Regions from separate parts of the Nonomuraea sp. NPDC001636 genome, predicted to be linked through region 2. Evidence: riboswitches for the same ligand, from Rfam matches in the RefSeq annotation. Region 2 holds a riboswitch; each other region holds the start of a gene.
The links. Region 2 has a riboswitch for cyclic di-AMP ahead of ABT158_RS51285 (hypothetical protein). Riboswitches for the same ligand answer to the same signal wherever they lie in the genome.

Region 1 (7,082 bases), on a different contig from region 2:
CTGACCACGTTCCACGCCGACGCCCAGGTCGTGCGGGCGCTGCGCGCGGGGGCGGCCGGGTTCCTGCTGAAGGACATCCCGCCCGGCGACCTGGTGGACGCCGTCAGGCGGGTGGCCGCGGGGGAGCCGATCCTGTCGCCGGCGGTGACCCGGCAGCTCATCTCGCACGTGTCCGACGGCGGCGGCCGCGACCGCACCGAGCGGGCGCGGGGGCTGCTCGGCCGGCTGAGCGAGCGGGAGCGCGAGGTCGCGCTGGCCGTGGGGCAGGGCAGGTCGAACGCCGAGATCGGGCGGGAGCTGTTCATGAGCGTGCCTACGGTCAAGGCGCACGTCTCGCGCATCCTGACCAAGCTCGACCTGAACAACCGGGTGCAGATCGCGCTGCTGGTCTACGACGCTAGCGGGTGAGCAGCTCCTCGATGGCGGCCCGGTGGAGCACCAGGTCGTCGGGGTCGTCCGGCATGGGCTGCTCGCCGAAGTGGATCCTGCGCTGCCACACCCGGGCCATGATGACGCCGTGGCGGAGGGCGGCGTACATCTCGTAGAAGTCGAGGTCGCGGGGCTCGTAGCCAGTTATTTCGCAATATTTCTGGCATACGTCGTCGCGGCGCATGAAGTCTGGCATGCCGGGCAGGCCCATCGCCACCGCGAGGTCCTGGAAGAAGCGGTGCAGGAAGATCATCCAGGAGACGTCCAGCTCGCGCGGGCCCACGGCGGCCATCTCCCAGTCGAGCACCGCCACCGGCGTGAAGTCGCGGTACATCACGTTGCCGATCCTGGCGTCGCCCCAGGTCAGGACGTCGGGGCCGGGGTCGTCCGGCCAGTGTGAGCCGAGCCAGTCGAAGGCCCGCTCCAGCACGGGGATCGGCCGCGCGCCGTGCGCCCACCGGTAGTAGGCGCGCTGGGCCTCGACGTGCGCGCGCAGGCCGTCCGTGCCGCCGGGGGCGAGCGGGCCGAGCACCGCGACGTCCTGCCCGGTGTACGGCGTCTCGTGCAGCGCCGCCACGAGCCCGACGCTCGCCTCCTGCAGCCGCCGCCGGTCGCCGGGGGAGGCGTCGTGCAGCCAGCCCCCGAACGTGTACGGCATGACATCGGGCGGCACGTCGCCCTCGGCCCGCTCCATGACGAAGAACGGCGTCCCGAGCGGCGCGGGGTCGGGCTCGAACCAGAGCGGCCTGGGCGCTGGGATCCCAGCTTTCTCCCTGGCCAGCCGCATCACCTCGAACTGGGCCCGCAGATCGTAGGAGGGGAACACCGGAACGGCTTCCGCCGCAGGTGCGAGCCTGGCCACGCACCGCCGCGTCCCGGCGGCCCAGGTGGCGGTGAAGAACAGCGTCTCGCTCGACATGCCGTTGCCGGAGGGCCGCGACAGCTCCGACACCGTGGCGTCCCCGCCGACCCGGCCGCGCAGCCAGCGGGACGCCCGCTCGCGCAGTTCCTCCAGGTCACGTGTGGACGTGCGCATCTGTTCCGTCACCGCTCACCTCCAGGCCGCACCGCTGCCCCGGCTCAGTCGTATACCCCCTACCAAGCGCTTGTCTAGGTTCAAGGGACCGTTACGGTCAGGTACGCAAGAGCCGTACCCTTGTCTGAAAGGGCATGTCACGAAGGGACAAGTGGGATGAGTTCAGCGGGTGAAGGCCTGTCTCGCCCGCTTCCCGAGCAGGTGCGCCTCAACGTCGTCGACCTGGCCGCGCAGGTTCTCGGCACGATGCCCGCCGTCTCCGTGCCGCCGCCGCTGCGCGGCATCGCCAAGTTCGACCCGCGCAAGCGCGCCAAGCTGGGCAGCGCGCCGATCGCCGCGCAACTGGAGAACGACAAGAAGTTCCGCGAACTGGTCGCCGAGTCCGTCGCCGCCGGATGGCCCGAGCTGGTCGCCGCGCTGGCCGAGGGCAGTGTGCCGCCCGCCGCCGACCCCGTGCTGGTGGCTGCCGCAGCCTATCTCACCAGGCCCCCCGGCTGGGCGGAGATGATCGAAACCGCCCGCGCCGACCTGGAGCAGTCCGCCGTGGCGGCCGAGGGGTCCGAGCGCGAGGAGGCCGTGACGCGGCTGCGCGAGCAGCTGGCCGCCCAGAAGACCGCCGCCAAGGAGGAGGCCGACCGGCTGCGCGAGCAGATCAAGGCGGCCCGCGCCGAGAACTCCGATTTGCGGCGCAAGCTCCACGACGCCCGCGAGCGGGCCAAGGCCGCCACCCGCAGGGCCGAGGAGATGGAACAGGCCGCCGACGACGCCCGGCACGCCGCCTCCACCGCCGGCAACGCGGGCGAGGCCGAGCTGCGCCGCCTGCGCGAGCGCCTGGCCGACGTGGAGAGGCAGCTCGAAGCCTCCCGCCGGGCCGCCCGCGAGGGCCGCAGCATCGAGGACGCCCGCATCAGGGTGCTGCTCGACGCCCTTCAGGACGCCTCGGCCGGGCTGCGCAGGGAGCTGGCGCTGCCCACCACGATCAGCAGGCCCGCCGACTCGGTCGCGGCCAGCACCGGCGAGCGTCCAGGGGTGCGCGGCGTGCCCGCGCGGGCCCTGGCCGACGACGACCCGCAGCTCCTCGACCAGCTCCTGGCGCTGCCGCAGGTCCACCTGATCATCGACGGCTACAACGTCACGAAGACCGGCTACGGCACGCTCACCCTCGCCGACCAGCGCAACCGGCTGATGACCGGCCTCGGCGGGCTGGTCGCCCAGACCCGGGTCGAGGTGACGGTGGTCTTCGACGGCGCCGAGCTCAACGCGCCGGTGCAGGTGGTGGCGCCGCGCGGGGTGCGGGTGCTGTTCAGCGCGCCGGGCGAGATCGCCGACGACCTGATCCGCCAGCTCGTCCGGGCCGAGCCGCCCGGCCGGGCCATCGCCGTCGTCTCCTCCGACCGCGAGGTCGCCGAGTCCGTACGCCGGATGGGTGCCAGACCGGTTCCGTCGGGTCTGCTGCTGCGCCGGTTGGGCCGCGCATAAGTTACGAATTAGCACTATTGGCAAGACCCCACCCGCCACTTCTGTACTATTTCGCCCCAGGTGTAATCCCTGGGAGGCGACGCTGTGAGGTTTGGCCGGGTGACGGTGGCCGCGGGTCTCGCGATCGGACTGATGACGGTCCCGATGGGTGCGGCGCTCGCTGATCCCAAGCCCACTCTCAAACAGGCCAAGGCCAAGCTGGAGAAGCTGAACGACAAGGCCGACAAGGTCGTCGACCGGTACAACACGGCGACCGAGAACTATAAGAAGGCCAAGGACGCCTACACCAGGCTCAACGACCGCTACAAGCAGAAGCTGCAGACGGTCGCCGACCTCCGCGCCGAGATCATCAGGGTGGCGGTGGACTCGTACAAGCTGGGCGGGGACGTCACCTCCCTGCCCGGCATGGTCGGCGTCGAGGACCCCGAGAACCTGCTGGCCGGGCTGGCCATGGCCGGGCAGCTCTCGCGCGAGCGGCTGGAGAAGCTGGCCGCCTTCGACCGCGAGAACAAGGGGCTCAAGGCCGAGCGCGACAACGCCGAGACCGCGCTCGCCGACGCCGACAAGGAGCGGGACGCCGTCCAGCGGGAGCGGGCCGAGGTGCTGAAGCTGGTCGGCCAGCAGAAGAAGCTCCTGGACAAGCTGGGGGCCTACAACCCGGGCAACCCCAACAGCACCGGCATCAAGTACACCGGTCCCGCCTCGGGCAGCGCGGCGGCCGTGCTGAACTTCGCCTTCGCCCAGGTGGGCAAGCCGTACATCTACGGGGGCACGGGCCCGCGCGGCTACGACTGCTCAGGGCTGACCCAGGCCGCCTGGCGCGCCGCCGGCGTCTCACTGCCGCGTACGACGTGGCAGCAGTGGGCCTGGGGCGCGAGCCGCAAGGTGGACCTCAAGGACCTCCAGCCGGGTGACCTCATCTTCAGCGAGGGGCTCGGGCACGTCAGCATCTACGCGGGCGGCGGCAAGATCGTCCATGCGCCGCAGACGGGCGACGTCGTCAAGGTCGTCCGCCTGGCCGACTACGGCCGTCCGCTCGTCGGAGCCATCCGCCCCTGACCCGGCCCCCGCCCGAATCGCGGGCGGGTTCGGCGTGCCCATGACCGCTGGGGCGAACGGGACAAACGGCGCGAAAGTGCCCTGACAATCAGGTGTGCCGGGAAGTGTGAGAAGGGTCACAAATCCGTAACGGAACCCTCAGCTCCAACAGGGGTTTCACCCTTTACTTGCACCTTTATCTGATCTTTACAGGCCGTGTCTCCCTTTGCCAAATCTTGACCCCTCGGCGTAGTTTCTGGCGTCGCGGTCAGCAAGCCATGCGCACCGCGGATCGACATCGGTACCCCCGATGCGGACCGAATAAAAATCCAGCGGTCGCCGCCGATATCCCCGTTCAGCACCACCATCGGGCGGCGACCTGCCGAGTCCGTGCAGCCAGGAGGCACGGAGCCGGGGACCCAACGATCCCGTAATCCCCCGGGATCAGGGGTGAATCGGCGCGTCTTCGCGCCGTAGGGCGACTTCCAGGCCCGAATCCGTCAGCTAACCCGGTAGGCGTTCGTGGAAGACACAAGGAGAAATCCTGTCTACCTCCCTGCATAACCCCCGTCTGTCCCGTCTTGCCCTGAGGGGCGTCGCACTCACGATGACCGTGACGGCCGGAGGTGCGGTTCTCCATGCCGTACCGGCCGGGGCGCAGACGGCGAACGAATCGGCCGCCAGGCTCACCGCGGTGTCCAGCACCGCCAAGGCGGCCACCGCCAGGTCGGCCAAGTCGGCGAAGACCGTCAGGTCGGCCAGAGCCGCTCGGCAGACGTCGAAGGCCCGCAGGGCCGTCGCCGTCGCCAAGCACCAGGTCGGCGACCCGTACCGGTACGGGGCCACGGGCCCTGGTGCGTTCGACTGCTCCGGACTCGTCCAGTACGCCTGGAAGAAGGCCGGGGTGCGGCTCCCGCGCGTGGCGAGCAGCCAGTTCGCCCGCATCAAGCGCAAGGTCTCCTGGCGCAATCTCAAGCCGGGCGACCTGATGTTCTTCAACGGGCTGGGCCACGTCGGCATGTACGTCGGCCACGGCAAGATGGTCCATTCGCCGCGGACCGGCGAACGGGTGCGCATCGACAAACTGGGCGGATGGCGGAAGTCGTCGTTCGTCGGCGCGGTGCGTCCCGGCGCGTGACAACGGGCCCCGCCCGGACCCTCCCCGGTCCGGGCCGGGGCCTGTCGCATGCCCGGTCCCGTGCAGAGGCCGGTCCTGTGAAGTGGCCGGTCCCGTGCAGAGGCCGGTCCGGCGAAAGGGCCCGGCGTCGTGAAGGCCCGGCGCCCATGCGGGGCCCGGTATCGCGGAAGGGGCAGGCAGGGGCGTGGGCCTACTAGCATCGGGCCGTGTCCTCGCAGGTGCGTCCGTCCCTCCGCGGGCCGCGTCTGCTCCTCTCGGTCCTGCTGCTGTTGACGGCGGTGCTCGTGATCGCCGACGCGCCGCCCGCCGCCGTCCTGCCCGCCGGGGCGCGCGGGTTGTGGAGCGACGGCGGTCAGGTGGCCCGCGGCGCGCGGTCCGTGGTCGTGGGGCACCGCGCAGAGCCCGCCGTGCTCGCCGATCTGGCCCGCCGCGCCGACCTCGCCGGACGGCGGGTGTCCGCGATGCTCGGCCGGCCGGTGCGCGCGCTGGTCGTCGTGCCGGACTCCGACGCCGAGGCGGCCGGGCTGGCGGGCACGGGCCCGCTGGACGGGCTGGCCGCGGTGGCCGACGGCGCCAGGGTGATCGTCGTGCCCGGCTCGTTCGCCCGGCTCACCCCCACGGGACGCGACGTCGTCCTCACCCATGAGCTCACCCACGTCGCCGCGGGCACCGACGGGCTGCCCGTCTGGCTCTACGAGGGGTTCGCCGACTACGTGGCCTACCGCGACGCCGGGCTCCCCGTCCGGACGGCCGCCGCCGAACTGGCCGCCGACGTACGGGCCGGCCGACTGCCGAGCGAGTTGCCCGGACCTGCGGCTTTCGCCCCCACGGCCGCCGATCCCGGACGGCTCGCGCGGGCGTACCAGGAGGCCTGGATGGCGTGTCGCTTCCTCGCAGACCGGTTCGGTGACGGGACCCTGGTACGGCTCTACCGTGATGCCCGCGTGGCCGGCGTCGATCAGGCGCTCGCCTCCGTGGGGCTCACCGCCGGGACGCTGGCGGCACGGTGGCGCGAGTACGTACGAGAGCAGCTCGCGTGAAGGGGAGGCAGATGAGCGAGCGGAACGACCCGCCCCGGGAAGGGGACGAGCCCGCCGGAGCGGTCGCCAGAGGGGCCGACGAGCCCGGCACGGCGGTCGCGGCGGCGCACGGCGGCGGTGTGGCCATCACGGACGACGGCGGAGACCGCCCCGGCGACGGTACGCCGCGGGAGCCGTCCGGCACCAACGAGCCCCCCGAGTCCCCGGGCCACCCCGACGACCCGGACGATCCGGACGCCCGCCCCGACGCCCGCCCCGACGCGGACGCCGACCCCGACACCGAGGACCCCCGTCACCCCCAACCCCCCACCCCCGACGACCGCCCCCACGCGACCCGCGCCGACGCCCCCGCCGCCGACGCCTCGGCCCCCGCGCAGGCCGCCGAGGGCACGGACGACCCCGGCAAGAGCCCCGAGAACCCCGACGCCCCGAGAACAGGCGGCAAGGACGACGGCAAGGGAACCGGCAAGCTGACGGGGACGGCGGAGCACCTGATCGCCCGCGAACGGCAACGCGCGGAATCCCGCTCCAGGCGCGCCGCCGGCGCCGCCCTGGCCCTGGTCGGCGGCGTGATCCTGGCCGTGGCCGCGTTCACCACCCCCTGGCGGGTCCTGGCGGCGGGCGCGCCCGCCGTCGCCCCCGACCCCGCCCGCGACTTCAGCGCCGCCCAGATCGCCAGGTCGCAGGCGTTCGACGCGGCCACCACCCTGCCCGGCTACATCTCGCTCGGCCTCACGGTCCTGTTCGCCGGGCTGCTGGTCCTGACGCCGTTCGCGGCCAAGGTGCTGGGCGTGCTCAGGGGCCCGTGGTGGGTGCGGGTGCTCCTCGGCGTGGTGGTGCTCACCGCGATCACCGAGCTGCTGAGGTGGCCGCTCGGCATGTGGTTCGAGACGATCCTGCGCGACTACGGCCTGTCCACCCA
Region 2 (7,082 bases):
GGCGAGGAGCACTGGCTGGGCGGGCAGTGGTTCTTCGACGTCCAGGAGCTGGTGCGGGAGTCCGCCCGCCGCCGGGAGCAGCTGGCCGGCATCTGGCCCTCGCCGGAGGTGGACACCCAGCCCGTGCGGCCGGTCCCGCGCCTGCCCGGCCACGGGGTGGCGCTCAGCCAGGTGCAGTGGGAGGTCGTCGTACGGGCCGACCACAAGGCGACCCCGCTGGAGCTGGCCCGGCAGCTGGGCCGGTCGGGCTACTCGGTGCTGCTGGCCGTCAGGAGGCTGGCCGCCGCCGGTCTCCTCGTCCCGCCGGACCCGGTACGGCCCGCGCAACGCCGTCCGGACGACGGGGAGGCGCTGCCCAAGCGGGTGCCGGGCGCGGTGGCCGGCGCGGTGGCCGGCGCGGTGGCCGGCGCGGTGGCCGTTCCCGCCGGGAACGGGCGGGCGGGGGCCGCCGGGCCGGTGCCGACGGGCGACCCGACCGATCTGACGCTGCTGCTGCGGCTGAAGAAGGCGCTGGAGGAGATGCCGTGAGGTTTCCCTCACGACGCAGGAGGAGGCCACCCGTGGAGCTACGGCAAGAGGTCCTGGCGGAGATGGAGCTCCTGCGCGGCCGCACGCCGGACGTCACCGGCAGCGTCGCGTGCACCGTCGACGGCCTGCGGATCGCCTGCGACCTGCAAGGAGACACCGGCGAGCAGGTGGCGGCGCTGTCGGCGGCGCTGCTCGCGATGAGCGGCCGGATGCTGACCATGGCGGGCCGCGGGACGTTCGAGGAGACCCTCGTGTCCGGCACCGCCGGGTTCGTGGCCTTCTACGCCGCGGGCCCCACGATCGTCCTCACGGTTCTGGCGGGACCCGGCGCCAACGTCGGGCTCCTCCGGCTGGAGGGCAGGAAGACGGCGGCCTCCGTGGCCGCCGTGGCACGCAAGCACTGACCATCCCCACCGAAGCGGAGGAAAGCATGGCAGGCATGGACGTCTCCCTCAAAGAGATGATGAGCATCGACGGCACGATCGGGGCGGCGATCGTCGACCACGGCAGCGGCATGGCGCTCGGCACGCTCGGCGGCTCGAAGGAGCTGGACCTGCAGGTCGCGGCGGCGGGCAACACCGAGGTCATCAAGGCCAAACTGCGCACGATGGACTCGCTGGGCCTCAAGGACGGCATCGAGGACATCCTGATCACGCTGACCGCCCAGTACCACATCATCCGCCCGCTGACCGGCCGCAGCGGCAAGGGCCTGTTCCTCTACCTCGCCCTCGACCGCAACCGGGCCAACCTGGCCCTGGCCCGGCACATGCTCAAGGTCATCGAGGAGAAGCTGGAGCTCTGACCGGCCCGCGCGGCAAGGCTCCGCGGCGGGTCACGTAGCGGGTCACGTGGCGGGTCACGCGGCGGGCTCGGGCCGGGCGGGCGTCGCGGAGCCGGTGAGGGCGGTGATCTCGGCGACGATCGCGGGCCACAGGGCGCGGGGCAGGTCGTGGCCCATGCCGGGGTAGGTGACCAGGCGGGCGCCCGGGATGGCGGCGGCCGTGGCCCGGCCGCCGGCGAGCGGCACGAGCTGGTCGTCCTCGCCGTGGATGACCAGCGCGGGCACCTTCAGCCCGCCCAGCGCGGACGTGCGGTCGCCGGAGGCCATGATGGCGGCGAGCTGGCGGGCCGTGCCGGCCGGGTCGTGGCAGCGGTCGAAGGCGAGCCCGGCCAGCCTGGTGACGCGTTCGCGGTCCAGCTCCCAGCCGGGGGACCCGAGCACGGCCCAGGTCGTCAGCGCGCCGGCGACGACCCCCTCGCGGTCGGTCGCGGGCTTGGCGAAGAGCACCGCGGCGGCCGCATCGGTCGGCGGGGCCGCCTGCGGGCTGGGCGTGGACATGATCGAGGTCAGGCTCAGCACGCGGGCGGGGTGCCGGATGGCCAGCGCCTGGGCGATCATCCCGCCCATCGAGGCGCCGACGACGTGCGCGGCGGGCAGGCCCAGGACGTCCATGAGCCCGGCGCTGTCGTCGGCCAGGTCGTCCAGCACGTACGGCGAGGGCGCACCCCATGCGGGCACGCCCTCGTCGTGGAGATGGGTGGACAGGCCCGCGTCGCGGTTGTCGAACCTGACGACGTGGTGGCCCTGCTCGGCCAGGAGTCCGCAGAACTCGTCGTCCCAGTGGATGAGCTGGGCGCCGAGCCCCATGATGAGCAGCAGGGGCCTGCCCGCGGGTGAGCCGAAGCTCTCGTAGGCTATCTCGATGCCGTTGGCGGCTGCGCGCTGGATCACAGCGACCAGAATGTCATTCTGGTCGCGAGGCGTAAAGAGCGGTCTGTCCGGGGATCAGTCGTTGAGGAGCTTGCGCAGGCGCTCGCCGCCGAGCACCACGCCGCCGCCGGCCAGCACGAGCACGCCGGCCATGACGGTGCCGCCCATCGCGACGGTCTTCCCGACCTGGCCGCCGGCGGAACCGGCCGCGTCGTCGGCGGGCTTGTCGGCCAGCACCTTGGGGGGCTCGGCCGGGTTGTCGTCGTACCTGCCCCACGCGCCGGTGGAGAAGGCCACGGGGTAGTTCTTCTTGCCCTTGCCGTCGCCCCACTTGGTGATGACGTAGTCGATCTTGATGTGGCCCTGGCCGCCGTTGCCGTCCACGCCGAGCGTGTCGGGGTTGAAGGTGCCGCCGGTCAGCTCGGCGAAGGTCTTGGCGTCGAGGTCGAGCATGACGCCACGGCTGGAGGGCTCGCCGGGGCCGCGGTCGCCCACGAAGAACGGCATCTTCTTGCCGTTGTAGGTCACGTAACCCTCGGTCATGAGGGGCCAGCTCGGGCTGGCGGCCAGGCCCTTCTGCATGGGCTTGCCGCTGGCGGGCAGACCGGTGTCGCCGGCCCGGCCGGAGGAGTCGTCCCAGAAGTACGAGGCCTTCGTGGAACCCTTGAGCAGGATCTTCTGGTCGTCGCCGGTGTCGGCGTGGGCGCCGGTGGCGCAGATCGTCAGCGCGCCCATGGCGGACACGGACAGCAGGGCGAGAGAGCGCAGGCCAAATCGAGACATGAAGCAGTGAAGTCCTTCGCGAGGGGACAGGGGGAACGCGCGTGACTACGGTGCGTAACCGGGCAGAGCGCCGAAAAGGTGGTTACGCGGCGCGTGGGGGAAGTCAGGGAAGAGACCGCTCAGCAGGCGGTCGTCACTACACTGTCCGGGGGTACGACGAGGTGGTACATGCGTGAAGTCCTCTCCATCTCGCCTACCGGGTTAGCTGACGGGTTCGGGCGTGGAGATGCCCTACCGGCACATGGCCGGATTCACCCCAATGAGATGGGTCCCCGGTTCCCGACACGTCGGGATTCGGCGCCAGCTGTCGTCCCTCTCCTGGTAGGGACTACGCCACCAGCTGGTAATTGGTTAAGACCGTACCCAGAGATTCGGACAAATACAAACGAATCGTCATGAACCGGGTAAAGATCTACCTATCGAGGTAAAGAGAAAGGGGGCGCGGCATGCCGCACCCCCTGCTAAATCGGGCCTTTCAGCCGCCGCTCTTGCGCCTGAAGGATCTTTTACTCGCGGCCGGACCGTGCGCCCCGTGGATCTTCGACGGGTCCACGCCCCTGCCACCCGCGGCCGAGTCGGCCTGCTGCCCGCGCTTGCGTTCCAACGCCTCGCGGAACTTGCGCTTCATCTCGTCCTCGGGAGTCTCGCTGACTTCCGGCTCCGGTGTTTCCGCCATGAGGACCTCCTGGTTCTGGGGACATCCACAGCTTCGCACGACGTCGCTTACGACGCGAAACCGGCCTCCACTCTGTTTTCCGCCGCGGGCGCCTGCGCCAGCCGCCTGCCGGGCATCATGACCAGCGCGACCAGGGCGATCACCGCGCCCGCCACGCCCAGCGACGGGATGACCACGGCCGCCGCCGAGGCGTGCGCCGCCGCGAGCCCGTGGACGGGCGCGTCCGTGGTGATGACCGACGTGTACGCGGTGCCGGCCAGCGCCAGCGCCACCGAGCCGCCGATCTGCCGGAAGAAGGTGAGGTTGGCCGAGGCCGTGCCGATGTACCGCGGCGGGACGGCCTGCTGCACGGCCACGGTCAGCCCCGACAACATCGGCCCCATGCCGAGCCCGAGCAGCGCCATCCATCCGGCCAGCAGCAGGCCGTCGGTGCGCACGGTGAGGTTCAGGCAGAGCAGGCTGCCGGCCACCAGCAGGAACGGCGCCCCGACCAGCCACGGCTTGTACGTGCGCGTCCTGGACATCAGCGTGCCCATGAGCGCGCTGCCCGCCACCATGGCCAGCGTCATCGGGTAGATCCTCAGCCCGGACTCGGTGGCGCTGACGCCCAGCGCCTGCTGGAAGTAGCGCGGCAGGAACACCACGCCGGCGTACATGCAGAAGGCGGTGAAGAAGGAGGTCGCGTTGACCAGCGTGTACGTGCGGTCCCGGAACAGGTGCATCGGCATGACCGGGTTCGCCGCCCGCAGCTCGACCAGCACGAACGCGGCCAGCAGGACCAGCGCCAGCAGGATCGGCCCGGCCACGGACGGGGAGGTCCAGGAGTTGCCGTCCAGGCCCTTCTCGGTCAGGCCGAGCAGCAGGGCGCTGATGGCGACGCTGAACACCGCGATGCCCGCGTAGTCCGGCCGGCCCCCGCCGCCGGTGCCCGGACGGAACGGCAGCCGCAGCACCACGATCGCGATCAGCACGATCCCGAGCGGCACGTTCACGTAGAAGGCCCACCGCCAGCTCGCGTGGTCGGTGAACAACCCGCCCAGGAAGGGCCCGGCCAGGTACGTCAACGCCATCACGCCGCCGAGCGCGCCCTGCACGCGGGCGCCGTTGCGTCCGGGCGGGAACATCTCCATCACCAGGGCCAGCGACAGCGGCAACAACGCGCCCGCGCCCAGCCCCTGCACGGCGCGGAAGGCGATCAGCTGGGTCATGTCCTGGGCGAGCCCGCACAGCGCCGATCCGACGACGAACACCGACATCCCGACGAGCAGCAGCGGCTTCCTGCCGTGCTGGTCGGAGAGCCGGCCGTACAGCGGCACGGTCACGGTGGAGGTGAGCAGATAGGCCGTGACCACCCAGGTGTAGAGGCGGGTGCCGCCCAGCTCGCCGGTGATGCGGGGCAGCGCGGTGCCGACGATCGTCTGGTCGAGCATCGCCAGGAACATCCCGCCGAGCACCGCCAGCAACACCAGCCCGTTGCCCTTGGTCTTCATGTCATTCGTCACAGGTGAAGATTGATATGTAAGAGCTGACATGTCAAGCCTTCGCTATGCTGGCGGACATGTCCCTGCGGATCGCGCTCCTCGGCCTGCTCGCCACCAAAGGCCCGGCCAGCGGCTACGACCTGGCCAAGAAGTTCGAGCACTCGCTCAACCACGTCTGGCAGGCGGGGCACACGCAGATCTATCCGGAACTGGTCAAGATGGCCGCCGACGGCCTGGTGACGGTCGAGCACGAGGGCGCCCGGGGCCGCAAGATCTACGCCATCACCGCCGAGGGCCGCGCGCTGCTCACCGAGTGGCTGGTGGGCCACGACCCGTCGGCGACCGTGCGCAGCGAGACCGCCCTCCAGGCGTTCCTGCTGGCCCTGCTCGACACCGAGCAGGCCGCCGCCGTGGTCGAGCGCATCAAGGCCCACTTCCAGGCCCGCCTCGCGGTGCTCGACTGCCAGCCCGAGGGCCTGTTCGGCAAGTACGCGCTGTCCCTCGGCCTGCACCAGGCGCGCTCCGGCATCGCGTGGGCCGACGAGACCCTGGCCGCCCTGCGGCGCGAAGGGTAAAACGGAACTCTGCGGTTCCTGGTGTTGCGTTGGAGAAGCGCCGGATATACACCCAGGCATGATGCTCAACCTCCCAGTACGGCGATGAGCCTCCTGGGTCGTGACCTGGCGATCGACCTCGGCGCGGCCGGCACGAGGATCTACGCCAAGGGCAGGGGCATCGTGCTGGACGAGCCGTCGGTCGTCCTGCGCGACAGGCAGACGGGCAGGGTCGTCGGCTTCGGCGCCGAGGCCCTGGACGGCGCGGACGGCGCTGACGGCGCTGGCGGCACGGACGTCGAGACGTACTGGCCGATCAGCGACGGCCTGCCCCAGGACGGCGAGCTCGCCCGGCGCATGATCAGGCACTTCCTGCGCAAGGTGCACCGGCACCCCTTCCCCCGGCCGCGCCTGGTGATGGCCGTGCCCGACGAGTTCACCCCGATCGAGCGGGTGGCGCTGCGCGACGCCGGCTTCGAGGCGGAGGCCCGCGGGATCCTGCTGGTCAAACACGCGATCGCGGCCGCGCTCGGCGCGGGCCTGCCGGTCCGCGACGGCGCCGGGCACATGGTCGTCGACATCGGCCGGGACGCCGCCAGGGTGGCCGTGCTCTCCTGCGGGGCCGTGGTCGCCGCCGGAACCGTGCGCGGCGGCGGGAACGCCGTGACCCGCGCCGTCGCCCGCCTGGTCGAGGACGAGCACGGCCTGCTGGCCGACGAGCGGGAGGCCGAGTCGGCCAAGCTGCGCGCGACGCGGGAGCCGACCGGGAACGTGCTGATCCGCGGCAGGGACGCCGGCACCGGCGAGGAGCGCGCGGTGGCGCTGCCCGCGGCGCGGGTCCGCGAGGTGGCCGTCCAGTCGGCCGAGCACATCGTGCGGGCCGCCGAGTCCACCATGGAACGCTGCCCTCCCGAGCTCACCGCCGACCTGGGCGAGCGCGGGATGGTGCTGGTCGGCGGCGGCGCGCTGCTGCCCGGTCTGCGCCGGCGGCTGCAGGAGGGGCTGTCCATGCCGGTGCGGCGCGCGGAGCGGCCCAGCGACTCGGTGGCCCTGGGGCTCGGACGCTGCGTGGAGGACCTGGGGCTGATCGCCAAGCTGAGGCGCCGGTGAGCGACCTGTTCGACCTGGGGGTCTCCGTCGCCGACAAGACCGTCAGGACGATCGCCGTCTACGTGACGATCGCCGTGCTGCTCCGCATCGCCGGCAAACGCGGCATCGCGCAGCTCAACAACTTCGACTTCGTGGTCATGCTGCTGATGAGCAACGTCGTGCAGAACGCGATCATCGGCCCGGACAACTCGCTGGTCGGCGGCCTGGTGGGCGTGGTGATCCTGGTGGCGGTCAACTCG
Region 3 (7,082 bases), 200 kb from region 2:
GATCGCGGGCCGCCGCCGCCGTTACTCTGAGTGATCCTTTGGAAACCCCCCGGGAAAGCATGAGGACGGCGGCATGGTCAGGCCCCTGGAAGAGCGCTACCGCACCGTGCGCGAACTGTTCCCCGAGTTCCGCATCGAGACGGTCCAGGGCCGGATCGTGGTGAACGAGCCGGGCACCTGGCAGCACAACACGATCCTGTCCCGGACGTTGTTCCAGCTCGCCGCCGCGGCGGCGGTCCGGGGCTGGGAGATCTGGCCGAACATCACCGTCTACCTGGGCCCCGGTCACGATCTCTACGTGCCCGACCTGGCCGTGGTCCCGCGCCGGCCGCGTCTGCACGAGGAGCACGCCGTCCACGGCGCCTCGACGATCCTGCTCGTGGACGTCGTCTCGGTGGCCACGACCTACGACGTGCACTTCGTCAAGACGGGCGGTTACGCGCGCGGCGGGGTGCCGCTCTACCTGGTGATCGACCCGTTCCAGCGGCTGGTGACGCTGTTCGGCGGGCCGGGCGGGCCGCGTTACCGCAGCGAGAACGTCGTCTCCCTGGGCGAGCCGGTGTTCCTGCCCGACCCGTGGAACCTCCACGTCGACACCGCGGCCCTGACGGAGGCCGGCGCCTGAACGCCGGCCGTCCGCGCGGGTCTAGCCGATCTTGTGGATCCAGTTGCGGGTGTCGGGACGGGCGCCGTACTGGATGCCGACGAGCTCCTCGCGCACCCGCATCGTCACCGGGCCGGGGGTGCCGTCGGCGATGGTCCAGGAGCGGTCGTCGCCCCTGACCGAGCCCACCGGCGTGACCACGGCGGCGGTGCCGCAGGCGAACACCTCGGTCAGCTCGCCGGAGGCGCAGGCGGACTCCCACTCGTCCACCGAGATCAGCCGCTCCTCGGTCTCCAGGCCGAGGTCGCCGGCCATCTCCAGGATCGACTCCCGGGTGATGCCGGGCAGCAGTGTGCCGGTGAGCGCCGGGGTGACGAGCTTGTTGCCGAAGACGAAGAACAGGTTCATCCCGCCCATCTCCTCGACGTACTCGTGCTTGTGGGCGTCGAGCCAGACGACCTGGTCGCAGCCGTTGTCGACGGCCTGGCGCTGGGCGACGAAGGCGGCGGCGTAGTTGCCGCCGCACTTGGCGAAGCCGGTGCCGCCGGGCGCGGCGCGCGTGTACTCGGTGGACAGCCAGACCGAGACGGGCTTGATGCCGCCGCTGAAGTACGAGGCCGCCGGCGAGGCGATCACCATGTACTTGTAGGTCTTCGACGGGTAGTTGACGCCGAGCCCGGCCTGCGTGGCGAACATGAACGGGCGCAGGTAGAGGCTGTGGCCCTCGGTGGTCGGCACCCACTCCTTGTCGGCCGAGACCAGCAGCTCCAGCGACTCCACGAACGCCTCCTCCGGCAGTTCGGGCATGGCCATGCGCTCGGCCGAGCGGTTGAAGCGGGCGGCGTTCGCGTACGGCCGGAAGGTCGCGATCGAGCCGGAGATCTGCCGGTACGCCTTCAGGCCCTCGAACAGCTCCTGCGCATAGTGGAAGACCGAGGTCGCGGGGTCGAGCGAGAGCGGCCCGTACGGCATGAGCCTGGCGTCGTGCCAGCCCTCGCCGTCGGTGTAGTCGATCGAGATCATGTGGTCGGTGAAGACCTGCCCGAACCCGGGGTTCGCCAGTACCTGCTCCCGCTCGGCCGCGGTGCGAGCGTGGTCGGAATGCTGCACGTCGAAGCTGAGCTTCTGAGCGATGGTCATGACGACGGTCCTTCTCTCTACGAATCTGCGACTCGAAAGCTGATTCTGGTAGCTACTGCCCGCGAGCAGTATTCGTACTTCCTAGTGTCTCGCGATTTGGGATGGCAAGAGGCACTTGGGGGGTTCAATCCCGAAGAACGCGAAAAGCGCCTGGCAGTCCGTGTCCGGACCGCCAGGCGCGTGCGGGGCTAGGCGGTCCTAGCCGGCTACTCGCGCGGCGATGGCGTCGCCGATCTCGCTGGTCGTGCGGCCGGCGCGGCCGGTCACCCGCTCGGCGATGTCGGCGGCCACGGCCTGCTCGACCTTGGCGGCCTCGGCGTGCAGGCCGAGGTGGTCGAGGAGCATGCCCACGGACAGGATGGTGGCGGTCGGGTCGGCCTTGCCCTGACCGGCGATGTCGGGCGCGCTGCCGTGCACCGGCTCGAACATGCTCGGCGAGGTGCGCTCGGGGTTGATGTTGCCGCTGGCCGCCAGGCCGATGCCGCCGGCGATCGCGGCGCCGAGGTCGGTGATGATGTCGCCGAACAGGTTGTCGGTGACGATCACGTCGAAGCGCTCGGGCTGGGTGACGAAGAACATCGAGGCCGCGTCGATGTGGCTGTAGTCGGTGGTGACGTCGGGGAACTCCGCGGCCACGCGGTTGACCGTGCGCTGCCACAGGTCGCCGGCGAAGGTGAGCACGTTCGTCTTGTGGACGAGCGTGAGCTTCTTGCGGGGCCGCGACTGAGCCTTCTGGAAGGCGTAACGCACGACGCGCTCGACGCCGTGGGCGGTGTTCAGCGACTCCTGGGTGGCGATCTCGTGCGGCGTGCCGCGGCGCATGACGCCGCCGGTGCCCGCGTAGAGGCCCTCGGTGCCCTCGCGGACGACGACCATGTCAATGTGCTCGGCGGTGGCGCCGGCCAGCGCGGTCTCGACGCCGGGGAACAGCTTGACCGGCCGCAGGTTGACGTAGTGGTCGAACTCGAACCGGAGCTTGAGCAGCAGGTCGCGCTCCAGGATGCCGGGCGGCACGCTGGGGTCGCCCACGGCGCCGAGCAGGATCGCGTCGTAGCCGCGCAGCTCTTCGAGCACCGCGTCGGGCAGGGTCTCGCCCGTGCGGTGGTAGCGGGCTGCGCCCAGGTCGTAGTGGGTGGGCTCGATCTTCGTGCCCACGGCCTCCAGGACCTTGAGCCCTTCGGCTACGACCTCGGCGCCGATGCCATCCCCGGGGATGACGGCCAGGCGGATGTTACGCGACTCCATGGGCGGTACCTTACCGGCTCGTCTCGGCTGACGAACACATCATCTCAACAACCGGACAATCCGTTTTGGGGGGATTGCGACCTTTTGACCGTTTCGTTAGAGTCCGACGAGCCTAATCCACGCAGCCGCTGCGTGGAGCCGGGGACCCATCTTTCCCCCCGGGGCGAATCGGCCGCGCCTCTCCCCCGAGGAGCACCGCCGTAGGGCTACTTCCAGGCCCGAGCCCGTCAGCTAACCCGGTCGGCCACGTGGAAGGACAGTCCCCTGTCTAGCATCGCCATCCTTGTGGCGGTGGCAGCGGGCGCCGCAGGTCTCATGCCTGCCGCCCCCGCGGCTCCCGCCGCTCCGGCCGCTCCGGCCGCCCCCACCCCCTCCATCACCCTCACCGGCCCCCAGGTGAAACAGGTCCAGGAACGGCACGTGCCGAAACCGGCCTGGAAGGTCGCCCTCGAATACGCCATGGACAAGCGCGGCACCCCGTACGTGTGGGGCGGCGCCAGCGAACGGGGCTACGACTGCTCGGGCCTCATGCTCCGGGCCTACGAGGACGCCGGCATCGAGCTCCCCAGAACCGCCGCGGAGCAGTACGGCGCCTTCTCCAGGAAGATCGCCTGGAACGACCTCAAGCCAGGCGACCTGGTGTTCTTCAGCGGCCTCGGCCACGTCGGCATGATCTCCAAGCCCGGCTACATGGTCCACTCCCCCCACACCGGCGACGTGGTGAAGGAGGAACGCCTGTCGCAGTGGCGCAGGCAGGCCTTCGTCGGCGCGGTTCGCCCCGACCCCAAGGGCGTCAAGCGCTGGGCCGACTACAAGCAGCTCCAGAAGGCCCCCGCCCCCGCCATGCTCACCGCGACCCTGTGACGACGACCTTCCCCGGGGCGTGCCCCTCCTCCTGGTAGCGGACGGCCGCCGGGAGCTCGCCGAAGGGGAAGGTCCGGTCGATGACCGGGGTGACCGCGCCCCGCTCGATCAACCCGGTCAGCGTCAGCAGGTTCGCCCTGTTGCTCCCGCAGCGGACGACGTCCGCCCTGACGATCCGCTGCGGGACGAAGGGCCCCGACGCGAGCGCGGCGAACATGCGTCCGGCCGGCTGCACCCAGCGGCCGGCCGGACCGCCGACCAGCACGTACGTGCCCTTCCTGGTCAGCACGCGGCGGCAGTCCGGCAGCCGGCGGCCGCCCGCCACGTCGAGCAGCAGGTCGAAGCGCCGCCCCGAGGCCGCGAAGTCCTCCTTGGTGTGGTCGATGACGTCGTCCGCGCCGAGCGAGCGCACCAGGTCCGCGTTCCGCCCGCTGCACACGCCCGTGACGTGCGCCCCCAGCGCCTTGGCGAGCTGCACGGCGAACGTGCCCACGCCGCCGGACGCGCCGTTGACCAGCACCTTCTGGCCCGGCTGGAGGCGTCCCTCGTCGCGCAGCGCGATCAGCGCGGTGTTGGCCGCCATCGGCACCGCCGCCGCCTGCTCGAACGACAGGCCCGCCGGTTTGGCCGCCACCTCGCCCTGCCGCAGGCAGACGTACTCGCCGAAGCCGCCCCCCAGCGACATCGCGTACACCTCGTCGCCGGGACGGAACAGCGTGACGTCCTTCCCGGCCGCCTCGACCTCCCCCGCCACGTCGGCCCCGAGGACGGCGATGCGCGGCCGGCGCAGCCCGACCCCGCCGCCCATGACCCGGGCCAGGTAGGGCTCCCCCCGCATGAAGTGCCAGTCGTAGGGCTGCACGGACGTGGCCCGCACCCGGACCAGCACCTCGTCATCGCGCGGCACGGGCCGCTCGACGTCGGTCAGGACGAGCTGGTCGGGCGAGCCGAACGAGCGCAGGACGTACGCCTTCATCGTTTTCTCCCTCGTGCCGCTGATGTGCCGCCAGTGTGGGCGTGACCTGCGCGGACGCTCAACGGTCGAAAGGCGACGGCTCGATGGCCGAAAGTACGACCGACCGCCCGCCGATGGTGCGAACCAGGACCGGCCGTCCGCGCGATGCCCCGGCACGGGCGCGGGCGGCACGCTCTCAGGCATGAGATGGATCGCACCCGCCGGGCTGCTCGCGCTCAGCGTCGTCCCGCTGGTCGCCGGCGCACTCCGGCTGACCGAACTGGCCGCCGGCGCCCCCGTCACGGCGGACAACGCGCGCTTCTTCGCCATGCCCGTGCCGGTGCTGCTGCACATCCCGGCCTCCCTGGTGTTCTGCGTCCTCGGCGCGTTCCAGTTCCAGGCCCGGTTCCGGGCCAAGCGGCCGGGGTGGCACCGCGCTGCGGGGCGGGTGCTGGTGGCGTGCGGGCTGGTCGCGGCGCTGTCGGGGGTGTGGCTGACGCTCTTCTCCGACCTTCCCGCCGGCGACGGGACGCTGCTGGCCGCCTTCCGGCTGCTGTTCGGGACGGCCATGGCCGCCTGCCTCCTGCTCGGCCTGGCCGCGATCCGGCGGCGCGACGTGGCCCGGCATCGCGCCTGGATGACCCGCGGGTACGCGATCGGGCTCGGCGCGGGCACGCAGGCGTTCACCCTGGCGTTCGGGCTCGCCGCCTTCGGGCCGCCCGGCGAGCTCGGCCGGGCGCTGCTCGTCGGCGCGGGCTGGGTGATCAACCTGGCGGTGGCCGAGCGGGTCGTCCGCAGAACCCTTGGAGGTCAGGTGCGTACGCGGTCGGTCTCGTAGGCCCACATGGCGATCTCGACGCGGTTGCGCACGCCGAGCTTGGTCATCAGGCTCGCGACGTGGCTCTTGACCGTGCTGAGCGAGATGTGCAGCTCGCGGGCGATCTCGCTGTTGGTCCGGCCGCGGGCCACGGCGCGCAGGATCTCCTCCTCGCGGCCGGTAAGCGCCTCGACCGGCTGCGCGGGCGCCTCCGTACGCCCTGCTCCGGCGAACGCGGCCAGCAGGCGCGCGGTCACGCTCGGGGCGATGAGCGCCTCGCCGCCGGCCGCCGCGGTCACCGCCTGGGCGAGCAGCGCCGGGCCGGCGTCCTTGAGCAGGAAACCCCTGGCCCCGGCGCGCAGGGCGGCGTAGACGTACTCGTCGAGGTCGAACGTGGTGATCACGACGACCGCCATGGGGTCGGCGACGTCGGGCCCGGCCAGCTCGCGGGTGGCCGCGATTCCGTCGAGGCCGGGCATGCGGATGTCGAACAGGCACACGTCGGGGCGCAGGCGGCGGGCCAGCTCGACGGCCCGCCTGCCGTCGCCGGCCTCGCCGACGACCTCGATGCCGGGCTGGGCGTCGAGGATCATCCTGAGCCCGGTGCGGGCGATCTCCTGGTCGTCGGCGACCAGCACCCGGATGGCCGCCGTCCCCTCCGGGCCGCTTCCCGCGGCCTCCCGCCGGTCGCTCACACCGCCTCCTTCCGCGCTCCCGCGGGCTCCCGCCGGGCGTTCACGCGGGCTCCTTCGGCAGGACGGCGGTGACCGTCCAGCCCCGGTTCGGGTTGGGGCCCGCCTCGCAGGTGCCGCCGAGCAGGGCGGCGCGTTCGATCATGCCGATCAGGCCGTAGCCGGGGGCGGCGACCCCGCCGGCGCGGTCGCCGTCGTCGCTCACGGTCAGGCGTACGGCGACGTCGTCGGCGGTGACCCGGACGGTGATGTGGGTGGCGTGGCGGGCGTGCCGCCGGGCGTTGGTGATCGACTCCTGGGCGATGCGGTAGAGCGCCGCGCCGGCCGAGGGCGGCAGGTCGCCGAGCCCGTCCGCGATCTCCACCTCGACGGCCGGGCCGACGCGCGGGCGTCCGGCGAGCCGCCGCAGGTCGTCGAGGTGGCGGCCCGGGGTCAGCTCCGCCGGCTCGTTCCTGCGCAGCACCCGGACCATGGCCCGCATCTCGGCGAGCGTGCGCGACGCCTCGGCCTCGATCACCCGCAGCGCGTCGGTGGCCGCGCCCGGCTCGGAGGCGGCGGTGGCCAGGCCCGCCTGGGCGCGGATGGCCATGGCCGAGACGTGGTGGGCGACGGTGTCGTGCAGGTCGCGGGCGAGCTGTTCGCGTTCGAGCAGTTTGACCTGGTCGAGCTCGCGCAGCCGCGCGCCGGCCCGGTAGCGGAAGGCGCTGCCCAGCCCGACGGTCGCGACCAGCACGCCGAGCGCCGGGACGACGTCGCCGGGCGCCA
Region 4 (7,082 bases), on a different contig from region 2:
GGTTGATGATGACCTCGCCGAACGTGGAGGACGCGCCCGGCACGGCGTCGGGCGTCACGTGCCATTTGATGGCCCCCCAGTCGAAGATCATCGTGGGCAGGGCGTCCGGTGGTCGGTGCATGGCGGGTTCCTCCCGGTCAGAGCTGCTTGAAGGCGCGGACCTGTTCGGCGATGGCCCGCTCGGCGGGCAGGCGTTCCATCGAGGACGCGCCGAAGAACCCGGCGACGCCGACCGTGCGCTGCTGGATGTGGCGCACGTCGTCGGGCTCGGCGATGGGACCGCCGTGGCACAGCACGATGACGTCGGGGTTGACGGCGACGGCGGCGTCGCGCATCTCCTGGACGCGCACGGCCGCCTCGTCGAGGCTGATCGCGGTGACGGCACCGATGCTGCCCTTGGTGGTCAGGCCCATGTGCGGGACGAGGATGTCGGCGCCCGCCCGCGCCATGGCCGTGGCCTGCTCGGGGGTGAACACGTAGGGGGCGGTGAGCAGGTCGCGCTCGGCGGCCAGCCTGATCATCTCCACCTCCAGGTCGAAGCCCATGCCGGTCTCCTCCAGGTTCGCCCGGAAGACACCGTCGATCAGGCCGACCGTCGGGAAGTTCTGGACGCCGGTGAAGCCCATGTCCTTCAGCTCGTCGAGGAAGCGCGGCATCAGCCGGAACGGGTCGGTCCCGCACACCCCGGCCAGCACCGGCGTGTCCTTGACGACCGGCAGCACCTCCCCCGCCATCTCCACGACGATCGCGTTGGCGTCGCCGTACGGCATCAGGCCGGCGAGCGAGCCGCGACCGGCCATCCGGAACCGCCCGGAGTTGTAGATGATGAGCAGATCGACCCCGCCCGCCTCGGCGGACTTGGCCGACAGCCCGGTGCCCGCGCCGCCGCCGATGATCAGCCGGCCGGCCTCCCGTTCGGCGCGCAACCTCCGTAGTGCCTCGTCGCGACGCATCAAGCCCCCTTCTCGATCAGCCGGTGCAGCCGGTCGGCGGCCGCCACGGCGAACTGCGCGTTGTTGATGTCCTGGTCGCTCTGCACGACCTCGACGGCGCTGCCGGCGACGGCCGCGAGCACGGCGTCGAAGCAGGCCGCGTCGGCCGCCGGGTCGTGGAACGGGCCGCCCTCGACGTCGACGGCCGAGACGCCGCCGCGCGGCACGAACAGCGTGACCGGCCCGGACGCGCGGGCCAGCCGCTCGCCGATCGCCCGCCCGATCTCGGCGTTCTCGGCCGGAGTGGTGCGCATGAGCGTCACCGTCGGGTTGTGCACCAGGAGCTGCCGTGACCTGAACCGTTCCGGCACGGTCTCCATCGGCCCGAAGTTGACCATGTCGACCGCGCCCAGGCTGACGACCTGCGGGATGCCGGCCCGCCCGGCGGCGGTCAGGCGGTCGGGGCCGGCCGACAGCACGCCGCCGACGAGCTCGTCGGCCAGCTCGGTGGTGGTCAGGTCGAGGACCCCGGCGAAGTGGCCGCCGGCCGCCAGCGCCTCCATGGCCCGGCCGCCCGAGCCGGTGGCGTGGAAGACCAGCACCTCGTAGCCCAGGGACTCCAGCCGGGCCCGCGCGGCGTCGACGGCGGGCGTGGTGACGCCGAACATCGTGGCCGCGACCAGCGGTTTGTCCTCCCCGGACGGCTCGGCGCCGGCGTCGTAGGAGGCGGCCATCGCGCTGATCGCGGCGGCGGCGTTGGTCAGGATGCGGCGGGAGACGGAGTTGACGCCCGCGACGTCGACGACGCTGTACATGAGCGTCACGTCGGTCTCCCCGACGTAGGCCGAGACGTCGCCGCTGACCATGGTCGAGACGAGCAGCTTGGGCAGGCCGACGGGCAGCGCCCGCATGACGGCGGCGGCGATGGAGGAGCCGCCGCTGCCGCCGAGCGCGAGCACGCCGCTCAGCTCGCCGCGGGCGTGCAGGTCCTTGGCCAGGGCGGTGGCCCCGGCCGCCATGGCCGCGAGCGCGGCGCCGCGGTCGCCGGCGCTCCTGAGCCGGTCGAGGCCGGTGCCCGCGGCCCGCGCGACGGCCTCGGCGGGGACGTCGGCGGCCAGCGCGGGGGCGCCCATGACGCCGGTGTCCATGAGGACGACGCCCTGGCCGGCCCGGATGATCAGCTCGCGGACGAGGGCGTACTCCTCCCCCTTGGTGTCGAGGGTGCCCAGCAGCAAGACCGCCATGTCAGACCTCCTACGATCGGCCTTCCGACCTTACCCCGGCGATCTCGGCGTGGCGGATGCCGAGGACGTCCACGCCGTGCTCGGACGGCGGGCGGGAGCCGAAGATGCGGCGTTCCTCCTCGGCGATGGCGACGTCGTTGATGCTGGCCTCCCGGCGGCGCATCAGTCCGGAGGCGTCGAACTCCCACTGCTCGTTGCCGTAGCTGCGCCACCACTGGCCGGCGGCGTCGCGGGACTCGTACTGGAAGCGGACGGCGATGCGGTCGCCGGTGACCGCCCACAGCTCCTTGCGCAGGGCGTAGTCCAGCTCGCGGGCCCACTTGCGGCGCAGGAACTCCGCGATCTCGGCGCGGCCGGTGACGAACTCGCCGCGGTTGCGCCACACGGAGTCCTCGGTGTACGCGAGCGCGACGCGGTCGGGGTCGCGGGTGTTCCAGGCGTCCTCGGCGGCCTGGACCTTGATCCGGGCGGTCTCATCGGTGAACGGCGGGACGGGCGGGCGGGTCATGGGCTGTCCTCTCCGATCGAGAGAACGGTCGTTCTCCCGGGTTGTGCGCTAGCGTAGAGAACGATCGTTCTCCGCGGCAAGCACCTGGAGGGGTGTCATGGATCACGAGCAGCGGCTGCTGGACGCCGCGGGCGACCTGTTCTACCGCCGCGGCGTGCAGGCGGTCGGCATGGACGAGATCCGGGCCGCCTCCGGCGTCTCGCTGAAACGCCTCTACCAGTGTTTCCCGTCGAAGGAGGCGCTGGTCGTGGCCTATCTGCGGCGGCGCGACGAACGCTGGATGGCCTCGCTCACCGCGTACGTGGCCGACGCCGGCGACCGCATCCCGGCGGTCTTCGCGTGGCTGGAACGCTGGTTCGCCGAGGACGACTTCCGCGGCTGCGGGTTCGCCAACGCCTTCGCCGAGCTGGGCGCCGGTTCGGCCGCCGTCCGTACGGCGGTGCGCGAGCACAAGGAGCGCCTGCGCGCCTACCTGCGCTCGCTCGCCGAGGAGGCGGGCGCCGGGGACCCCGGCCTGCTCGCCGAGCAGCTGCTCACCCTGATCGACGGCGCCACGGTCACCGCGATGATCTCCGAGGAGCCGGGCGCGGCCCGCTCGGCCGGGCAGGCCGCGGCGGCCCTGGTCCACCGGCACCGGCGGCCCTGAAACGCGAAAGAGCGCACTCCCCGCAGGGAATGCGCTCTTGGCTCGGAAGGGTCAGGCGGCGTAGGACGGGTAGCCGTAGCCGACGACCTGCGAGGTCGGCCGGACACGCTGCTCGACCTTGCCGTTGCCGGTGTTGCCCTCGATCGTGGAGATCGTGCCGTCGCCGTTGTCCTTGACGACGAAGCCGACGTGCTGGATGTCGCTCAGGCTCTTGCTGCCGCTCCAGGAGAAGAAGACGACGGCGCCGGGCTTGGCCTCGGTGCCCCACCGGTTGTTGGCGGCGAACCACTTGGCGTGGGTCACGGTGTAGGCGTCCCAGCCGACCTGCGGGCGGGCGCCGGTCTGCTCGCCGACCCAGGAGACGAACATCGAGCACCAGGGGGCGTTCAGGTACATGGCGCGGTTGCCGCCGTCACGCGCGGCGGTCTCGGCGGCGCGCTGGGAGTCGGCGTACCACTTCTGGAACTTGGTGCCGCCGCCGTTGGCGTCCTCGGAGGTGCCGACCTGGGCGCGGGCCGTGGCCAGCACCTGGGCGGCGGTGACGTTGACCTTGCCCTTGGCGCTCTCGTCGGCGGCGCTGTTCTGCGCGACGCGCGGCTGGGCGGCCACGCCGGCGACCTTGGCGGTCTGGGTGGCGGTGTGGGCGGTGGCGGTGGTGTCGGCGTTCACTGCCGCGTGCGTGCCGAGCACGCCGGCGACGGCGGTCGTGCCGAGAGCGATCTTGGCGAGGTCGAGCTTGTAGGCACGGTGAAGACGGTGCTTGGCCATGAGGGTGTTACTCCTTGTGCTTCCGTGCCGCTTGCCGGGTTAGCTGACGGGTTCGGGCGGGAAGCTGCCCTACGGCACTCGGCGCCGATTCACCCCATTGGACACATGGGTCCCCGGTTCCGCGCACAGGCGGATTCAGCGGTCTCTTGGTCAGGCAAAGGGCTGACGCATCGTCTTCCCGGGCCCGGGAAAGGGCCTGAAGGTATATGTGCGACGCCCGGATGCGGTGATGTCCGCATCGATTCTGTACAACACGGGTCCCGCTTGGGTAATTCCCAGGCAATGCCATCCCTACCTGGGACGACTCCCCGTTCGGCTGTGTACAACCAAGCTACCCGGCGAGTAATTCCCGGGCAAATCACGGCAATGAATTCGACGCTGCGTGGGAGAGACGCTACGCACCGAATCGGTTCACGCCACGTGCGCCTTTATCGCCACGCTCGTGAGCGCCAGCAACAATTCCAGATCGGGCTCGGCGTCGACCTGTACGGCGACCCAGGCGCGGTCGCGGCAGGCATGGACCTGGTCGCACGCCCGCAGATAGGGCTCCAGGCGGCCGATGGCGGGGGCGGTGAGCCGTACGTGGATCTCGTCCCGGCCGGCCAGGCGCAGGATCTCGGTTCCGTGTACGGCGAAGGCGACCTGCTGACCGGTGCCGCTGACGTTCAGCGACGGCCAGGACCGTAACTCCGCGACCGCGCGGACCACGTAGGGCCCGCGTCGCGTGGGCGTCCGCCGCCAGGCGGAGATTCCTGCCACGCTCCAATGCTGAGCCACGGCTCACCCCGCCGTCAGCCCCCGTTCCTGAACCGTTATCCCCTCGTGAACGGGCGCATCCGGGGTCTGACCGGCACGATTACGGACACCTGACCGATACGTATTGACGCTCCCCCAGGCAGAAGCTACCGTCGATTCACAACTTAAAGGAAACTTTCCTAATAGTTTCCCCAGAAGTCTCCCATCCCACTCCCCACACACCCCCCAACGGATGTCGGAGCGACATGAAACACACCATTCTGAGCAAGGTCCTGGCGGGAATGGCGGCATTGGCCCTGCCCCTCACCGTGGCCGTGGCCGCCCCGGCGCTCGCCTCCACCAGCACGGTGGCGTACGCGGCGGCCTGGGCCCCGTGGACCGCCTACACGGCGGGCACGGTCGTCACCTACAACGGCGTCGACTACGTCTGCCTCCAGGCGCACACCTCCCAGCCCGGCTGGGAGCCGCCGAACGTGGCGGCGCTGTGGAAGGTCTCCGGTGGCGGCGGCAGCGACACGACCGCGCCCTCCGTGCCGGGCAACCTGCGCTCGACCAGCGTCACGGACACGAGCGTGGCCCTGGCCTGGAACGCCTCCACCGACAACGTGGCCGTGACCGGCTACGAGATCTACCGCGGCGGCACCCTGGTCACCACCGTCACGGGCACCACGTACAACGACACCGGCCTCACCGCGAACACCGCCTACAGCTACACCGTGCGGGCGCGTGACGCGGCCGGCAACCGCTCGGCCAACAGCAACCAGATCACCGCGACGACCACCGGCGGCGGTGGCGGCGACGACAAGACCCCGCCGACGGTGCCCGGCAGCCTGCGCTCGACCGGCGTCAGCAACAACAGCGTCTCGCTGGCCTGGAACGCCTCCACCGACAACGTGGCCGTGACCGGCTACGAGATCTACCGCGGCGGCACCCTGGTCACCACCGTCACGGGCACCACGTACAACGACACCGGCCTCAGCGCCAACACCTCCTACAACTACACCGTGCGCGCGCGTGACGCGGCGGGCAACCGCTCGGCCGACAGCAACCAGATCACCGCGACCACCACGGGCGGCGGCGGTGGCGGCGGCAACAAGGTGCTGGGCTACTTCGTCCAGTGGGGCATCTACCAGCGCGGCTACCACGTCAAGAACATCGACACCAGCGGCTCGGCGGCCAAGCTGACCCACATCAACTACGCGTTCGGCAACGTGCAGAACGGGCAGTGCACGATCGGCGACAGCTACGCCGACTACGACCGCTTCTACCAGGCGGGCGAGAGCGTCGACGGCGTCGCCGACACCTGGGACAACGGCGCGCTGCGCGGCAACTTCAACCAGCTGCGCAAGCTGAAGAAGAAGTACCCCAACCTGAAGGTGCTCTTCTCCTTCGGCGGCTGGACCTGGTCCGGCGGCTTCGGCCAGGCGGCCCAGAACCCGACGGCCTTCGCCGACTCCTGCTACAAGCTGGTGGAGGACCCCCGCTGGGCCGACGTCTTCGACGGCATCGACATCGACTGGGAGTACCCGAACGCCTGCGGCCTGACCTGTGACACCAGCGGCGCGGCGGCGTTCAAGAACGTGATGTCCGCGCTGCGCTCCCGCTTCGGCGCGAACAACCTGGTCACCGCGGCCATCACCGCCGACGGCAACGACGGCGGCAAGATCGACGCGGCCGACTACGGCGGCGCCGCCCAGTACGTCGACTGGTACAACGTCATGACGTACGACTTCTTCGGCGGCTGGGACGCGCAGGGCCCGACCGCCCCGCACTCCCCGCTCACCAGCTGGGACAAGATCCCGATCCCCGGCTTCTACACCGACAACGCCATCCAGAAGCTCAAGAGCAAGGGCGTCCCGGCCGCCAAGCTGCTGCTCGGCATCGGCTTCTACGGCCGCGGCTGGACCGGCGTGACCCAGGCCGCGCCCGGCGGCACGGCGACCGGCCCGGCGCCCGGCACGTACGAGCAGGGCATCGAGGACTACAAGGTGATCAAGACCCGCTGCCCGTCCACCGGCACGGTCGCGGGCACGGCCTACGCCTACTGCGGCAACCAGTGGTGGAGCTACGACACGCCGAGCACCATCGGCGGCAAGATGAGCTACTCGAAGAACCAGGGCCTCGGCGGCGCGTTCTTCTGGGAGCTCAGCGGTGACACCACCAACGCCGAACTCCTCACGGCCATGAAGAACGGCCTCGGATAAGTTCGCAGCTCAGGGGCCGGCCCC

Region 1: it holds a riboswitch for cyclic di-AMP, as region 2 does, so the genes downstream of both, ABT158_RS14740 (C40 family peptidase) here and ABT158_RS51285 (hypothetical protein) in region 2, are expected to answer to the same signal.
Region 3: it holds a riboswitch for cyclic di-AMP, as region 2 does, so the genes downstream of both, ABT158_RS08905 (C40 family peptidase) here and ABT158_RS51285 (hypothetical protein) in region 2, are expected to answer to the same signal.
Region 4: it holds a riboswitch for cyclic di-AMP, as region 2 does, so the genes downstream of both, ABT158_RS11145 (CHAP domain-containing protein) here and ABT158_RS51285 (hypothetical protein) in region 2, are expected to answer to the same signal.

The regions. Positions count from the first base shown of each region.
Region 1 is NZ_JBEOZT010000006.1:133,714-140,795, reverse strand. It holds gene ABT158_RS14765 (response regulator) at 1-408, shown strand, start outside; gene ABT158_RS14760 (phosphotransferase family protein) at 398-1,477, opposite strand; gene ABT158_RS14755 (NYN domain-containing protein) at 1,622-2,944, shown strand; gene ABT158_RS14750 (C40 family peptidase) at 3,077-4,003, shown strand; gene ABT158_RS14745 (hypothetical protein) at 4,120-4,350, opposite strand; cyclic di-AMP (ydaO/yuaA leader) riboswitch at 4,353-4,516, shown strand; gene ABT158_RS14740 (C40 family peptidase) at 4,677-5,120, shown strand; gene ABT158_RS14735 (gluzincin family metallopeptidase) at 5,327-6,160, shown strand; gene ABT158_RS14730 (M48 family metallopeptidase) at 6,172-7,082, shown strand, end outside.
Region 2 is NZ_JBEOZT010000003.1:186,057-193,138, forward strand. It holds gene ABT158_RS07900 (DUF4388 domain-containing protein) at 1-528, shown strand, start outside; gene ABT158_RS07905 (roadblock/LC7 domain-containing protein) at 561-932, shown strand; gene ABT158_RS07910 (hypothetical protein) at 959-1,330, shown strand; gene ABT158_RS07915 (alpha/beta fold hydrolase) at 1,385-2,260, opposite strand; gene ABT158_RS51285 (hypothetical protein) at 2,315-3,022, opposite strand; cyclic di-AMP (ydaO/yuaA leader) riboswitch at 3,198-3,332, opposite strand; gene ABT158_RS07925 (DUF5302 domain-containing protein) at 3,498-3,698, opposite strand; gene ABT158_RS07930 (MDR family MFS transporter) at 3,746-5,200, opposite strand; gene ABT158_RS07935 (PadR family transcriptional regulator) at 5,257-5,754, shown strand; gene ABT158_RS07940 (rod shape-determining protein) at 5,839-6,843, shown strand; gene ABT158_RS07945 (DUF421 domain-containing protein) at 6,840-7,082, shown strand, end outside.
Region 3 is NZ_JBEOZT010000003.1:382,115-389,196, forward strand. It holds gene ABT158_RS08885 (O-methyltransferase) at 1-1, shown strand, start outside; gene ABT158_RS08890 (Uma2 family endonuclease) at 74-625, shown strand; gene ABT158_RS08895 (branched-chain amino acid aminotransferase) at 647-1,744, opposite strand; gene ABT158_RS08900 (3-isopropylmalate dehydrogenase) at 1,943-2,989, opposite strand; cyclic di-AMP (ydaO/yuaA leader) riboswitch at 3,089-3,250, shown strand; gene ABT158_RS08905 (C40 family peptidase) at 3,281-3,853, shown strand; gene ABT158_RS08910 (NAD(P)-dependent alcohol dehydrogenase) at 3,837-4,829, opposite strand; gene ABT158_RS08915 (DUF2306 domain-containing protein) at 5,011-5,646, shown strand; gene ABT158_RS08920 (response regulator) at 5,619-6,320, opposite strand; gene ABT158_RS08925 (sensor histidine kinase) at 6,361-7,082, opposite strand, start outside.
Region 4 is NZ_JBEOZT010000004.1:308,767-315,848, reverse strand. It holds gene ABT158_RS11170 (cupin domain-containing protein) at 1-121, opposite strand, end outside; gene ABT158_RS11165 (phosphoenolpyruvate hydrolase family protein) at 138-953, opposite strand; gene ABT158_RS11160 (Tm-1-like ATP-binding domain-containing protein) at 953-2,176, opposite strand; gene ABT158_RS11155 (nuclear transport factor 2 family protein) at 2,187-2,684, opposite strand; gene ABT158_RS11150 (TetR/AcrR family transcriptional regulator) at 2,782-3,330, shown strand; gene ABT158_RS11145 (CHAP domain-containing protein) at 3,382-4,098, opposite strand; cyclic di-AMP (ydaO/yuaA leader) riboswitch at 4,113-4,249, opposite strand; gene ABT158_RS11140 (luciferase domain-containing protein) at 4,510-4,857, opposite strand; gene ABT158_RS11135 (glycosyl hydrolase family 18 protein) at 5,100-7,058, shown strand.